2 regions of the Leisingera sp. ANG-M6 genome follow, and region 1 is predicted to be linked to the other one. Evidence: riboswitches for the same ligand, from Rfam matches in the RefSeq annotation. Region 1 holds a riboswitch; the other holds the start of a gene.
The links. A riboswitch is a leader RNA that binds a small molecule or an ion and turns the genes downstream of it on or off. The one in region 1 is predicted to bind thiamine pyrophosphate.
Positions count from the first base shown of each region.

Region 1 (7,826 bases):
CGCAGCATCGGCCCTTCCAGCAGCCGCCACATCGCCAGCGGCCCGGCATCCAGCTGCGCCGCCAGACGGAAACGCTCGGCAGGAATTTCCTGCCAGCCCTGCAGGATCAGCCGGGTTGCCAAAGGCAGGTTGAAAAAGACATGCGCCAGCACCACCCCGTGCAGCCCGTAGATTTGAACAGGCTCTAACCCAAGGAAAATCAACCCTTGGCTCAGCCAGCCGGCCCGGCCAAAGACAGCCAACAGACCAAGGATCGCAACAATTACAGGAAGAATGAAGGGCGCGCCCAGCAGTGCAATCAGCAGCGTCCGCCCCGGGAACCGCCGCCGCGCCAGCCCGCGGGCGACGGGAATGGCAAGGCCGACGCTCAAGAGCGCCGACAGACTCGCCTGGGTCAGCGTGAACCGCAGCGCCGCCCAGTCGCTAACGCCGAACCCGGTGCCGGCCTCGGCCCGCAGGGCAACAGCCCCCAGCGTCCCCAGAATCAGCGCCGCCACCAGCAGGGCAGCGGCGCTTCCGGGAAAGGCGCTTACTGGCTGAGCGCGTCCAGCCATTCGCCCAGCGCCGCATCGCGCACTTCTGCCGCTTCCGTTTCGCTCAGCAGCAACGATTTTTCAGGCGCGATCAGGGTGCCGAATCCTTCCGGCAGGCCTGCCGCCGGGGTCACCGCCGGATACATCCAGTTGGTGGTCGGAATGATCGACTGGAACGCATCCGACACCATAAAGGCCAGGAACTGGTCGGCCAGCTCCGGCTGGTCGCTGTTCGCCAGTTTGCCGGCCACCTCCACCTGCATGTAATGCCCCTCATCAAAGGCCGCCGCCGCCTTGGAGCCGTCTTCCTCGGCAATCAGGTGATAAGCGGGCGAAGTGGTATAGGACAGCACCATGTCGGCCTCACCCTCCAGGAACATGCCATAGGCCTCGGACCAGCCCTTGGTCACGGTCACGACGTTGTCAGACAGGCCCTTCCAAATCTCCGGCGCCTCGTCGCCATAGGCGGCCTTCACCCACAAGAGCAGGCCCAGACCCGGTGTCGAGGAGCGCGGGTCCTGGATCACGATCTTGGTGTCGCTGGCGGCCAGCGCCTTGAAATCCGCGGGCGCCGCGGCATCGGCGTTGTGGACAAAGGCAAAGTAGCCCCAGTCATACGGCACAAAGGTCGCGTCGTTCCATTCCACCGGCAGCGCAAACTCGGCGCTCACGGAATGCTCTGCAAACAACCCGGTTTCCTTGGCCGCCGCGGTCAGGTTGGTATCCAGCCCCAGCACCACGTCCGCGTCCGAGCGTGCGCCCTCCAGCTTGACCCGCGCCAGCAGCGCCGCGCCATCGCCTGCGCCAACCAGTTTCAGGTCGCAGCCGCAAACCTCCTCAAACGCCTTTTCCACTGCCGGGCCTGGGCCCCAGTCGGAAACAAAGCTGTCATAGGTATAAACGGTGAGTTCGGGCGTTTCGGCAAAGGCTGCCGAGGCGCCAAGCAGTCCCGCTGCAAATGCAAGATGTTTCATGCCATCCTCCTTTGCGGCTTTGGGCAAGGGTGGAGGCTGTCCAGTACCTTCCCTCCGCCGGTGTGATCCGGTTCAGGTTCAACGGGTGTCATCTCAGCGCTTGCGCGCACCCCGAGGTGGCGCGGACATTAGGCCCCAGCCGCAGCAAAGACAAGCCAAAGCCCCGCCAGGACCTACGCTTCAGGCAAACTGGACCGCCGCCCGCGCCGATCCTGTGTTCTTCCAGCTGAAAATATCCCGGGGGAGCCGCCCCAGGCGGCGGGGACAGCGCCCCCTATGCCCTTTGCCGCAGAGGAATCCGCTTGAGGCACAGGCCCCTGCCCGCTAAGCACGTCCCGCAAAGGAGACCGCGCCTCATGTCGATGAACAGCTTTGGACACCTCTTCCGCGTCACCACCTGGGGCGAAAGCCACGGGCCCGCGCTTGGCGCCACCGTCGACGGCTGCCCGCCGAACGTGCCGCTGGCGCCGGAAATGCTGCAGCAGTGGCTGGACAAGCGCCGTCCCGGCCAGAACAAGAATACCACCCAGCGCAACGAACCGGACGCGGTGAAGATCCTCTCCGGCGTGTTCGACGGCATGTCCACCGGCACCCCGATCCAGCTGATGATCGAAAACACCGACCAGCGCTCCAAGGACTACGGCGAGATTTCCCAGACCTTCCGCCCGGGCCACGCCGACATCACCTATTTCCAGAAATACGGCAACCGCGACTACCGCGGCGGCGGCCGCTCCTCGGCGCGCGAGACCGCGGCGCGGGTGGCAGCCGGCGGTGTTGCACGTGAAGCAATCAAGGCGCTGGTGCCGGGGCTGGAGATCAAGGGCTACATGACCCAAATGGGCGAGCTGGAGATCGACCGCAGCCGCTTTGACTGGGACGCGATTGAACAGAATGATTTCTGGATCCCCGACGCTGGCGCAGTGCAGGAATGGGAAGACTACCTGCAGGCCCTGCGCAAGGCGCATGATTCCGTTGGCGCCGTGGTTGAGGTTGTTGCCCGGGGTGTCCCCGCAGGCATCGGCGCGCCGGTTTATGGCAAGCTGGACACCGATCTGGCCGCCGCGATGATGTCGATCAACGCCGTGAAGGGCGTCGAGATCGGCGAAGGCATGAACGCCGCGCGCCTCAAAGGTTCGGAAAACGCCGACGAGATTTTCATGGGCGAAAACGGCCCTGAGTATTCCTCCAACCACGCCGGCGGCATCCTCGGCGGCATCTCCACCGGGCAGGATGTGGTGGTGCGCTTTGCGGTCAAGCCAACGTCTTCAATCCTCACCCCGCGCCAGTCGATCCGCAAGGACGGTTCCGCCACCGAAGTGATCACCAAGGGCCGCCACGACCCCTGCGTCGGCATCCGCGCGGTGCCGGTGGCCGAGGCAATGATGGCCTGCGTGATCCTCGATCACCTGTTGCTGCATCGCGGCCAGATCGGCGAAAACCAGGGCCGGATTGGCTGAAGGTAAGGCTCTAATAAGCGCCAATTCGCATTCTCAAGGGTGAAGCGTGCAGATGCAGGCTTCGCCTTTTTTCGTTCCTCAGCCGTGGTCGCTGCCGCATTGCCCGTGATCGCCCAGCGCCGACAGCACCTTGCAATCTCCGCCCTGCCCGTGGCCGCACAGATGGGTGATGCGCTCCAACTCCCCCGCCAGCCGCTCCAGCCTGGTTATCCGCGCCCGCACCGCATTCAGCTGCGCCTCGGCGATGCGGTGCACCTCTGAGCAATCCTCTCCCAATTGTCCCTCGATCGACATCATCACCTTGATGTCCTCCAGCGAAAACCCAAGGTCGCGGGCATGTCTGATAAAACCCAGCGCGTCCATGCCGTCCTGCCCGTAGCGGCGCTGGTTGCCGGCATTGCGGCCCGGTTGCGGCAGCAGGCCGATTTCCTCGTAATAGCGGATGGTTGGCACCTTCACGCCGGTGGCCTTGGACAGCTGGCCGATGGAAAACATCGCAATGACCTCTTGATGCTCTAGTGACTAGAGGCCCTACATTGATATCGAATCAGGAATGAGGACAAGAGCAATGGCAGGCTGCTGCAATCACAACGCAAGGTTCGACGGGGTATCGGACGACTACAAACGCAGGCTTTGGCTGGTGATCGCCATCAACGCCGGCATGTTCGCGGTGGAAATGGGCGCGGGGCAGATGTCCGGCAGCCAGGCGCTGAAGGCGGACGCGCTGGATTTTCTGGGTGACGCGCTGACCTATGGCATCTCATTGGCGGTGATCGGCGCGTCCTTACGCACCCGGGCACTGGCCGCCCTGGGCAAGGGCATCAGCCTGTTGCTGATGGGTGCCTGGGTGTTCGGCTCCACCGTCTATCAGGTGTTCTACGTTGGCGTGCCGCAGGCGCAGATCATGGGGGTTATCGGCTTTATGGCGCTGGCGGCCAACCTGATCTCGGTCATGCTGCTGGCCCGCTACAAGGACGGGGACGCCAATGTGCGCTCGGTCTGGCTCTGCTCGCGCAATGACGCGATCGGCAATGTGGCGGTGATGATTGCGGCGCTTGGCGTCTGGGGCACCGCCACCGGCTGGCCGGACCTCATCGTGGCCGGCATCATGGGCGGGCTGTTCCTGAGCTCCGCCTTCCAGATCCTGGTGCAGGCGGTGCGGGAGTGGCGCGAGGAAGAGGCACACGCAGAAGCGCACCAACACTAAGTGCTTAGGGCCACGCCTGCCCAAGCAGGCGCAGCCCGGCCTTTCGGCCGGACGGAACAGAGCTTAACCAAACAGCCCTGCGTATGCCTCGCGCAGGGCTTTCTTCTGCACCTTGCCCATGGTGTTGCGCGGCAAGGCCTCCAGCAGGATGATCTCCTTGGGTTGCTTGAACTTGGCCAAATGCCCGGACAGAGCCGCCTTGATCGCCTCAGCGCTGGTGCCCTTGCCTTCCGGCACAACCACCGCCACCACTGCCTCGCCAAAGTCGGGATGCGGCACGCCAATGACGGCGCTTTCCAGCACGCCGGGCAGGTCATCAATCAGGCTCTCCACCTCCTTGGGATAGACATTGAATCCGCCGGTGATGATCAGATCCTTCTCGCGCCCGACAATGGTGACATAACCGTCAGCGTCGATCTTTGCCATGTCGCCGGTGATGAACCAGCCATCCGGCTGCAGCTCCTCCGCCGTTTTCTCCGGCATCTGCCAATAGCCCTGGAACACATTGGCCCCGCGCACCTCCAGCACGCCGATCTCTCCGGCCGGCACCTCAGCCCCGTCCCGCATCACCCGCGCCTCCACCCCCGGCAGCGGGAAACCGACGGTGCCGGCCCGGCGCTCTCCGTCATAGGGGTTGGAGGTGCTCATATTGGTTTCGGTCATCCCGTAGCGTTCCAGGATGCGGTGGCCGGTGCAGGCCTCCCACTGCTCGTGGGTATCGACCAGCAGGGGTGCGGAGCCGGAGATGAACAGACGCATGTTTGCAGCGCGCTCCGGCGTCAGCCGGTCATCCGACAGCAGGCGGGTGTAAAAGGTCGGCACCCCCATCAGCGCCGTGGCCTTGGGCATCGCCTCCAAAATGGCATCCCCATCGAACCCCGGCAGGAACACCACCTGGGCGCCGGCAAACAGCGCCACATTGGTTGCCACAAACAGCCCGTGTGTGTGGAAGATCGGCAGCGCATGGATCAGCACGTCGTCCTTGGTGAACCGCCAGCAATCCCGCAGCGTCAGCGAGTTGGAGGCCAAATTGTCATGGCTCAGCATCGCACCCTTGGAGCGCCCGGTGGTGCCGGAGGTATAAAGGATCGCCGCAAGATCATCCGCCTTTCGGGCCACAGGATCAAAGCCGCCCTGCCCGTCCGCCAGATCCCGCAAGCTGCCCTGCCCCGCCGCATCCAGTGTCAGCACCTCCGCCTCTCCGGAGACCGCGCTGATCTCCTCCAGCCGTGCAGGATCGCAAACCACCACCCGGGGCGTTGCGTCGCCAACGAAATAGGCGACTTCCGGCCCGGTATAAGCGGTGTTGAGCGGCAGAAAGATGCCGCCCGCCATTACCGTGCCCAGGTACAGCTCAATCGCCTGAAAGGTCTTCTGAACCTGCACCGCCACCCGGTCGCCGGGCTGCACGCCTTGCGAGACCAAAGCCGCCGCCATCCGCTCCGCGCCGGCAAACAGCGCGCCGAAGGTGACCGTGCCGCCCTCCGGGAGCCGGGCAAAAACATCCTCCTCGCGCCCCAGGGAGGACTCACGCAGCTGGCGGATCAGGTGGTTGGCGTCATACATCTGCGGCTCCTTCATCTGGCGGCGCCATTTGCGCGGCTTGGCCAGCCAAAATCAAGCCATTGATCTTTGCGGCGCTTGGGCGCAGGGTCGCGCCATGGCAAAATCCTTAACATCGCATCGGCCTGTGCTGGCGGTCCTCTTGAAAGTGACCGCCATTGCGCTGTTCACCGCATTGTCCGGGATCATCAAGGCCACCTCGGAAACCGTCCCCGCGGGCGAGGCCGTGTTCTTCCGCTCCTTCTTTGCCATTCCGGTGATCGTGGCCTGGCTGGCGGCGCGCGGCGAGCTGCGGCACGGGCTGATCACCAGGAAGCCGATGTTTCACGTGTGGCGCGGGCTGGTCGGCACCTCGGCGATGGGGATGACCTTCATGGGGCTGGCGCTGCTGCCGCTGCCGGAAGTCACGGCCATCGGCTATGCCACGCCGATCTTCACGCTGATCCTTGCAGCGCTGTTTTTGGGAGAGACCATCCGGCTGGTGCGGATCAGTGCCGTGGCCATCGGCCTGTTAGGCGTTCTGATCATGATCTGGCCGCGCCTGGGCGGCGATCTGGGCGATGGCGCCATGCTGGGGGTCTTGCTGGTGGTCGGGGCCACCGTGGCCCGCGGCTTTGTGCAGATCCACATCCGCCGCATGGTCCAGTCGGAGCATACCGCGGCCATCGTGTTCTATTTCTCGCTGACCGCCTCGGCCCTGGCGCTGCTGACGGCGCCCTTCGGCTGGGTGATGCCTGACGCGCAAACCGCCGCGCTGTTGGTCAGCGCCGGGCTGGTCGGCGGTGTGGCACAGATCCTGGTCACCTCCTCCTACCGCTTTGCGCCCGCCTCGATGCTGGCGCCCTATGATTACGCCTCGATGATCTTTGCCATCGTGATCGGCTATGTGTGGTTCGACGAATGGCCGACGCTGGTGATGCTGGCCGGTGCTGCGCTGGTCATTGCCGGCAACGTGCTGGTGATCTGGCGCGAGCACCGGCTGGGCCTGCGGCGCGGCAAGGCCAAGCCGCTGATCGACCCCAAGGGCGGATAACAGGCTCTAAAAAGGGCGTCTTTGCATTACTTAAGCCTGCTCCCAGAACCAGCCCGCTTAGATCGCGCGGGTCAAACCGCCGTCCACGCGAATGTTCTGCCCGGTGGTATAACCCGCATCATCCGAGGCCAGATAGGCTACCAGCGCAGAGATTTCGCGCGCAGTGCCATAACGCCCCATCGGGATCCGCGCCTTGCGGTCCTCAGTCTCCGGCAGGCTGTCGATAAAGCCCGGCAGCACATTGTTCATCCGCACGCCCTGGGCCGCGAACTTGTCGGCAAACAGCTTGGCAAAGCTCGCCAGCCCGGCCCGGAACACACCGGAGGTCGGGAACAGCGGGTCCGGCTCAAACACCGCAAAGGTGGAGATGTTGATGATCGACCCCTTGCCCTGCACCGCCATGATGGGCGCCACCAGCCGCGCCGGGCGGATCACATTCATCAGGTAGTATTCCATCCCCAGATGCCAGTCGTCGTCGCTGATCTCCAGGATATCGCCCTTGGGCCCGTGGCCGGCCGAGTTGACCAGCACGTCGATCCGCCCCCAGCGGTCCATCGCCTTGTCCACCAGCGCCTGCAGATCGCTTTGCACCAGGTTAGAGCCGGTATGGCCCACCCCGCCCAGCTCCTGCGCCAGCGCCTCGCCCTTGCCGGAGGACGACAGGATCGCAACCTCATACCCTTGTTCGTGAAGGTGGCGGGCGGCATCCGCGCCCATGCCGCTGCCCGCGGCGGTGAAGAGAGCAACCTTGGTCATGTCCATACTCCTTTGCTTGCCCTCAGGATGGCGGTTCAGGCCGCGCTTGACCAATCATGTCTCATCGCGCCAGACTGTAGGAAAACTACTGGCTGAAACCTGATGCGCCTGCCCAACCTCAACGCCCTGCGGATGTTCGATGCCGCCGCCCGCCACCTGAACTTCGGCCGCGCGGCGGAGGAGCTGCACCTGACCCAGGGCGCAGTGGCGCAGCAGGTGCGGCGGCTGGAGGCCGATCTGGGCCACAAACTGTTCCACCGCCACGCCCGCGGGCTGACCCTCACGGACACAGGCCGCAGCTAT
Region 1 covers NZ_JWLG01000015.1:237,012-244,837, forward strand. Annotated here, with positions in the region: gene RA24_RS13845 (thiamine/thiamine pyrophosphate ABC transporter permease ThiP) at 1-554, opposite strand, end outside; gene thiB (thiamine ABC transporter substrate binding subunit) at 530-1,507, opposite strand; TPP riboswitch at 1,540-1,631, opposite strand; gene aroC (chorismate synthase) at 1,864-2,964, shown strand; gene RA24_RS13860 (MerR family transcriptional regulator) at 3,043-3,459, opposite strand; gene RA24_RS13865 (cation transporter) at 3,533-4,171, shown strand; gene RA24_RS13870 (malonate--CoA ligase) at 4,235-5,737, opposite strand; gene RA24_RS13875 (DMT family transporter) at 5,832-6,767, shown strand; gene RA24_RS13880 (SDR family oxidoreductase) at 6,825-7,529, opposite strand; gene RA24_RS13885 (LysR substrate-binding domain-containing protein) at 7,626-7,826, shown strand, end outside.

Region 2 (7,826 bases), on a different contig from region 1:
ACGGGCTCCAGGATGAAGGCTGCGATCCTCTTGGCGTTGGCCTCCAGCACTGCCCGCAGCTCGCCCAGGCCGTTCTGCGCCGGGTCGTCGATCCAATCCTCATGAATGCGGACTGGCGGGCGGGAGACGAAGTGCTGCACGCTCAGCGCGCCCTGGAACAGGTGGTGCATGCCGGTATCCGGGTCGCAGACGCTCATCGCCTTCCAAGTGTCGCCGTGATAGCCGGAGCGGATGGTGGCAAATTCCTTGCGCCCCGCCTGGCCGATGGCGTGCTGGTATTGCACCGCCATCTTCATCGCCACTTCGACCGAGACGGACCCGCTGTCGCAATAGAAGATGCGCGTCAGGCTTTCGGGGGTGATCTCCAAGAGCTTGCGGCCCAGGTCGATGGCCGGGTCATGGGTCAGCCCGCCGAACATCACATGCGGCAGGGTGTCAAGCTGGTCGTGGATTGCCTTGGTAATCGCCGGGTTCTTGTGGCCGTGCATCATGCACCACCAGGACGACATGGCATCTATCAGACGGGTGCCGTCGTCCAGGGTGATGTACATGCCTTCGCTTTCCTTCACCACAAAGGTCGGGCCGGGCTTGGTGACATTTGTATAGGGATGCCAGAGGTGCTGTTGATCAAACTCCAGCTGGGTGAGGTCTGCGGCACTCATGCCATCTCTCCTTGGGCCAAGGCCTCCTTGATCAGATCCACCCGGATGCTGGCCTGAAAGGCCACGGCCAGCGCGTCAGAGGTCAGCTCGCCCAGCACCGGCAGCCGCCCCAGGTGCGCCACCTGGCCGAACTGGCAGATGGTCTCCTCAACCGCCGGCTCCGCGTCGCCGATGAAGGCCACGCCGACCACCGGGCAGCGCGCATCGCGCAGCGCCTTCAGCGAAAGGAGCGTATGGTTGATCGTGCCCAGCTGGGTCCGCGCGCAAAGGATCACCGGTGCGCGCCAGCGGGCGAACAGATCGAGATACAGAACCTCGCGGTTCAACGGCACCATCAGCCCGCCCGCGCCTTCGGCGATGAGAGTACCGTCCACCTCCGGCAAGGACAGCGCGTCCGGGTCGATCTCAACGCCTTCGGCCTCTGCTGACAGGTGCGGCGAAGCGGGCAGTTGCAGAAGGTAGCCCTCGGCCAGCGCCGGGCGGCCCGACAGGCGGGAGACGATTTGGCTGTCGGTCTCCTCTTCCAGCCCCGATTGCACCGGCTTCCAATAGGTGGCGCCCAGCGCCTGCACCAAGCCGGCCGAGAAGATGGTCTTGCCGATACCGGTATCGGTTCCGGTGACGATCAGCGCGCTCATGCTGCACTCTCCATTTCCCGGGCGAGGTCTTCGAACATCCGGGTGATGACCTCTGCCCCCGTATTCAGTGTGATCGACAGCCGCAGCCGCGAGGTGCCGCGCGGCACTGTCGGCGGGCGGATGCCGCGGATGTCGTAGCCGCGCGCCTGCATGGCCGCGGCCAGCGCCATGGTGCTCTTGTCGTCACCGATCACCACCGGCAGGATTTGGCTTTGGAAACCATCCAGCCCGCACAGGCGCTTGGCCTCATCTTGGGCATGGGTAATTCCCTGCCACGCCTGTTCGCGGCGGCGCGGGTTCTGCTGAAGTTCCTGCAAAGCTGCGCGCACCAGGGCCGCGTTCAGCGGCGACGGCGCGGTGGCAAAGATGAACCCGCGCGCCTTGTTGATCAGTGTCTCGATCAAAACCTTCTGGCCGCAGATCAGCGCGCCCGAGGCGCCCAGCGCCTTGCCGCAGGTGTGCAGGGACAGGACATTCGGACGGTTGGCGATGCCGTGCGCCAGCCCGCGCCCCAGATCGCCGAACACGCCAGAGGAATGCGCCTCATCCACCACCAGCACGGCGCCCTCTGCATCCGCCAGCGCCATCAGCGCGTCCAGCGGCGCGAGGTCGCCATCCATCGAATAGACCGCCTCAACCGCGAACCAGACCTGGCCCTCGCCGCCTGTCGAGCGCCAGTCCTTCAGCACCCGTGCCGCGTCCTCCGCATCGCTGTGGGCAAAGCTGCGGGTCTCTGCCCGGCCCAGCCGCATCCCGTCATGGGTGCTGGCATGGATCAGCGCATCATAGAGCACCAGATCGCCCTGCTGCGGCAGGGTGGAGAAGATCGCCTGATTGGCGTTGAAACCGCCGCCCATGAACAACGCGGCCTCAGTGCCGAAAAACGCAGCCGCCTCAGCCTCCAGCAGCTGATGTTCTGCATCGTTGCCGCGCAGCAGGCGCGAGCCGCCTGCCCCCACCGGCACCCCGCGCGCCAGCGCGTCTGCGGCGGCGGCGCGCAGCACATCGCTGCCCGCCAGCCCAAGATAGTCATTAGAGGCAAAGTCATGCCCGTCCCGCGGCATCAGTTGCCGGTAGCGTCCGCGCGTACGCAGCGCTTCCAGCGATTTCTCATGCCGCGGAAAGGCGCCCGCCATCAGCGGCTGCCGTCGCAGCCTGCCGCCATCGCGGTGATGCCCAGACGGTCGAACAGCTGTTGGTCCTTGTCCTCTTCGGGGTTGTCCGCGGTCAGCAGCGTGTCGCCCACAAAGATCGAGTTGGCACCGGCAAAGAAGCACATCGCCTGCATCTCGTCCGACATATCGGTGCGGCCTGCGGACAGGCGCACGTGCGATTTCGGCATCAGAATGCGGGCCAGCGCCACGGAGCGGACGAATTCGATCGGGTCCAGCTTCTCGACATTGGCCAGCGGCGTGTCGGCAATCGGGATCAGCATGTTCACAGGCACCGAATCCGGGTGCACCTCCAGCGTCGCCAGCGCCAGCATCATGTCGATGCGGTCGAGCTGCTTTTCCCCCATGCCAACGATGCCGCCGGAGCAGACCTTGATGCCCGCCTCACGCACCCGGTTCAGGGTGTCGATCCGGTCGGCAAAGGTGCGGGTGGTGATGATCTCGGAGTAGTAACGCTCCGAGGTGTCGATGTTGTGGTTATAGTAATCCAGACCGGCATCGCGCAGGCGGAACACCTGTTCCTCGTCCAGCATGCCCAGGGTCATGCAGGTTTCCATGCCCAAGTCCTTGACGCCCTGCACCATCGCCTCAAGTGCGGCCATGTCGCGGTCCTTGGGCGAACGCCAGGCGGCCCCCATGCAATAGCGCGTCGCGCCGCCTTCCTTGGCTTTCTTGGCCTCGGCGATCACCCGCTGCACCTCGATCAGCTTGGAGGCAGAGAGCTGCGCGCCGTTGCGCGCCGACTGAGAGCAATAGGCGCAATCCTCGGCGCAGCCGCCGGTCTTGATGCTGAGCAGCTTGGATTTCTGCACCTGGTTGGGATCGAAATACTGCCGGTGCACGGTGTGCGCCTGAAACAGCAAGTCCATGAAAGGTTTGTTATAAATCGCTTCCGCTTCCTCGCGGGTCCAGTCGGTGCGGATGGGTGCAGCGTCCAGCATGCTGTCTCCTGTTCTCTATACCTGTTGGCCATGCGCGGATGGCGTTTCCGGTTTTATAGATAAATTTGCAGCCTTCGATCAAGCATCAAAGCTGCGCTGCAGCGATTTGCCCCAATCCGGTGCCAATAAGGCCAATACTGAACTGATATTAATGCCAAAAAATAATCTACAAAGATTCCGGTTGACGCAAACCCCGCACCTCCCCTAGCCCTATAGGCACGCAGGGGAGTCCCGCCCAAGGGACTGAGAGGCGTCATGGTGCGGGGGATCCCGGACCGGCGGCGCGACCCTTTGAACCTGACCCAGTTGATACTGGCGTAGGAAGCAAGAAGCATCGCACGGCGCCCCGGCGGCAAGCGGTGTTTCGGACAGGCAGCATGCGTGCACCGGCCGTACACCGGCTGTACACCCCCCTGCCCGTTTTCCTCCGTCCCGGCTCAATTGGTGTTTTTGAACCGAAGGCCCGGAGGAACACCAGATGAACGTCCCCAACCCGAAAATCACCACGGGCGCATTGCCCGCATCGCGCAAGATCTACGTCAACGGCGAGGTCCATGAGGACATCCGCGTGCCGATGCGTGAGATCTCCACCCACCCCACCGCGGGCGAGGCGCCGCTGCCGGTCTATGACAGCTCCGGCCCCTATACCGATCCGGAGGTGCTGACCGACATCCGCCAGGGCCTGCCGCAGCTGCGCCGCCAGTGGATCGAGGCCCGCGGCGACGTCGAGAGCTACCAGGGCCGCGATGTGAAGCCGGAGGACAACGGCTTTGTCGAAGGCGACCGGCTGACGCCGGAGTTCCCGGTGAATCCTGCCCCGCTGCGCGGCAAGGACGGCAAGGCGCCGACCCAGCTGGCCTATGCGCGTGCGGGCATCATCACGCCGGAGATGGAGTTCGTGGCGATCCGCGAAAACCAGCTGCGCGAGCTGTCGCCCTGCCACGGCAACCGCGACGGCAATGACTTTGGCGCCAACATCCCGGACTACGTGACGCCGGAATTCGTGCGGTCCGAAATCGCCGCCGGTCGCGCCATCATCCCCGCAAACATCAACCACCCGGAAATCGAGCCGATGATCATCGGCCGCAATTTCAAGGTGAAGATCAACGCCAACATGGGCACCTCTGCCGTGACCTCCTCAATGGAGGAAGAGGTCGACAAGCTGGTCTGGGCGATCCGCTGGGGCGCCGACACCGTGATGGACCTGTCCACGGGCCGCAACATCCACAACACCCGCGAATGGATCGTGCGCAACTCGCCGGTGCCGATCGGCACGGTTCCGATCTACCAGGCGCTGGAGAAGGTGAATGGCATCGCCGAGGACCTGACCTGGGAAGTGTTCCGCGACACGCTGATCGAACAGGCGGAACAGGGCGTCGATTACTTCACCATCCATGCGGGCGTGCGGCTGCATATGGTGCCGATGACGGTGAACCGGGTGACGGGGATTGTCTCGCGCGGCGGCTCGATCATGGCGAAGTGGTGCCTGCATCACCACAAGGAGAGCTTCCTCTATGAGCATTTCGAGGAAATCTGCGACATCTGCCGCCAGTATGATGTGAGCTTCTCTTTGGGCGACGGGCTGCGGCCGGGCTCCATTGCGGACGCCAATGACGAGGCGCAGTTTGCCGAGCTGGAAACCCTGGGTGAGCTGACCAAGATCGCTTGGGCCAAGGACTGCCAGGTGATGATTGAGGGGCCGGGCCATGTTGCCATGCACAAGATCAAGGAGAACATGGACAAGCAGCTGGAGTGCTGCCACGAGGCGCCGTTCTATACGCTGGGGCCGCTGACCACCGACATTGCGCCGGGCTATGACCACATCACCAGCGGCATCGGGGCGGCGATGATCGGCTGGTTCGGTTGCGCGATGCTGTGCTACGTGACACCGAAGGAGCATCTGGGCCTGCCCGACCGCGACGATGTTAAGACCGGGGTCATCACCTACAAGATCGCAGCCCATGCTGCCGACCTCGCCAAGGGTTTGCCCGGCGCCCAGCGCCGCGACGATGCGCTGAGCCGCGCGCGGTTCGAGTTCCGCTGGGAGGACCAGTTCAACCTGTCGCTGGACCCGGACACCGCACGCGAATTCCACGACCAGACCCTGCCGAAACAGGCCCACAAGGTTGCCCATTTCTGCTCCATGTGCGGGCCGAAATTCTGTTCGATGCGGATCAGCCACGACATCCGCTCGGAAGCGCAGAAAGAGGGCATGGAGGCGATGGCCGCCAAGTTCCGCGAGGGCGGCGAGCTCTATGTGCCTGCGGCTGAAGCTGCGGAACCGGCGGAATGATCTCCATCGCCGGTGCGGGGCTTGCCGGTCTCGCCTGCGCCTATGAACTGGCGCAGCGCGGGGCGGCGGTCACCGTCTATGAGCGGGGCGAGACGCCCGGGGCTGGCAGTGTCGCGCGCTTTGCGGGCGGCATGCTGGCACCCTGGTGCGAACGCGAAAGCGCCGAAGCAGAGGTGATCACCCTCGGCAGCCGCGCCTTCGGCTGGTGGGCCAAGGTCACGACCGTGCACAGGCGCGGCACGCTGGTGGTGGCGCCTGCCCGCGACCGGGCAGAGCTGACCCGTTTCGCCCGCCGCACAAGTAGCCACCGCAGTGTGGACGGAGCGGAGATCGGCGCGCTGGAGCCAGCGCTGGTGGGGCGGTTTGCGCAAGGTCTGTTCTTTGAAGGCGAGGCGCATCTGGACCCGCGGCGGGCGCTGCGGGACTTGAGCGCCAAGGTGCAGGAACTGGGGGTCGAGATCCGCTATGGCTCACCCGCCCCGGCCCGCGTCACGCTGGATTGCACCGGGATGGCGGCACCGCTGCCCGGCTTGCGCCCGGTGCGCGGCGAGATGGCGGTCCTTCATTGCCCGCAGGTGGAGATCACCCGCACCCTGCGCCTGCTGCACCCGCGGATGCCTCTCTACCTGGTGCCCCGCGGCGACGGGTATTTCATGATCGGCGGCACCATGATCGAGAGCAGTTCTGACCGTGCCATCACGCTGCGCTCCTTAAGTGAACTTTTGAGCGCGGCCTTTGCCCTGCACCCGGGGTTTGCCGAGGCCAGCGTAGTGGAGACCGGCGCAGGCCTGCGCCCGGCCTTTGCCGACAACCTGCCGCGGCTCACTGAACAGAACGGCACGCTTTACCTCAACGGGTTGTACCGCCACGGATTTCTGCTGGCACCCGCGATGGCGCAGCAGGCCGCGGACCACCTGCTAACGGAGACATCAGATGAAGATCATCGTGAACGCCAAACCGCATGAGGTTGCCGCAAGCGACCTGAAGGGGGCGCTGCAGGAACTCGGCTATGCCTGCTCCTCCGTTGCGACCGCACTGAACGGCACATTTATTGCGCGCGGCCAGCGGACAGAGGTGCAGCTGGCTGAGGGTGACTGCTTGGAAGTCCTGGCCCCGATGCAGGGAGGCTGAGATGCAATTCTACGGAACAGAGATCACCTCGCGGCTGCTGTTGGGCACCGCGCAATACCCGTCGCCTGCGGTGCTGGCGGAGGCGGTGAAGGCCAGCGGCACGGAGATCATCACCGTGTCCCTGCGCCGCGAAACCGCCGATGGATCCGGCACTGCATTTTGGCAGGAGCTGCAGAAGACCGGCTGCCGCATCCTGCCGAACACAGCGGGCTGCCATTCGGTGCAGGAGGCGGTGACAACGGCCCGCATGGCGCGGGAGCTGTTTGATACGCCCTGGATCAAACTGGAGGTGATCGGACACTCCGACACGCTGCAGCCGGATGTGTTTGGTCTGGTAGAGGCCGCGCGTATCCTGAGCAGCGAAGGCTTCCAGGTGTTTCCCTATACCACCGATGATCTGGTGGTGGGTGAGAAACTCTTGGAGGCGGGCTGCGAGGTGCTGATGCCCTGGGGGGCGCCGATCGGCTCCGGCCAGGGGTTGCGCAACCCGGACGCCTTGCGGGCGATGCGAGCGCATTTTCCGGGGGTGCCGCTGGTTGTTGATGCCGGCATCGGGCGGCCCTCGGACGCGGCCCAGGCGACGGAGCTGGGCATGGATGCGGTGCTGTTGAACACTGCGGTCGCCAAGGCCGGCGACCCTGCGGGCATGGCCCGTGCAATGGCGCTGGCGGTTGAGGCGGGCCGTGCGGGGTTTGCTGCCGATCCAATGGAGCGGCGCGATATGGCGGTGCCCTCAACCCCGGTTCTGGGAATGGCGGAGTTTGCATGATGGAACGGTTTTATATGATCACAGGCCATGTGGGACGGCTGGAGCTGCTGGTGCCGCATGGGGCCAAGCTGGTGCAGCTGCGGATCAAGGACCAGCCGGAGGCTGAGGTGCGCCGCCAGATCGCCCGGGCACGCGACTTCTGCGCGGTGCATGATGCCCAGCTGGTGGTCAATGACTACTGGCAGGCGGCTTTGGACCTGAACTGCAACTTTGTGCACCT
Region 2 covers NZ_JWLG01000005.1:123,542-131,367, reverse strand. Annotated here, with positions in the region: gene bioA (adenosylmethionine--8-amino-7-oxononanoate transaminase) at 1-662, opposite strand, end outside; gene bioD (dethiobiotin synthase) at 659-1,300, opposite strand; gene RA24_RS03090 (8-amino-7-oxononanoate synthase) at 1,297-2,436, opposite strand; gene bioB (biotin synthase BioB) at 2,436-3,413, opposite strand; TPP riboswitch at 3,626-3,754, shown strand; gene thiC (phosphomethylpyrimidine synthase ThiC) at 3,892-5,706, shown strand; gene RA24_RS03075 (FAD-dependent oxidoreductase) at 5,703-6,671, shown strand; gene thiS (sulfur carrier protein ThiS) at 6,640-6,837, shown strand; gene RA24_RS03065 (thiazole synthase) at 6,839-7,606, shown strand; gene RA24_RS03060 (thiamine phosphate synthase) at 7,606-7,826, shown strand, end outside.
Region 2: it holds a riboswitch for thiamine pyrophosphate, as region 1 does, so the genes downstream of both, thiC (phosphomethylpyrimidine synthase ThiC) here and thiB (thiamine ABC transporter substrate binding subunit) in region 1, are expected to answer to the same signal.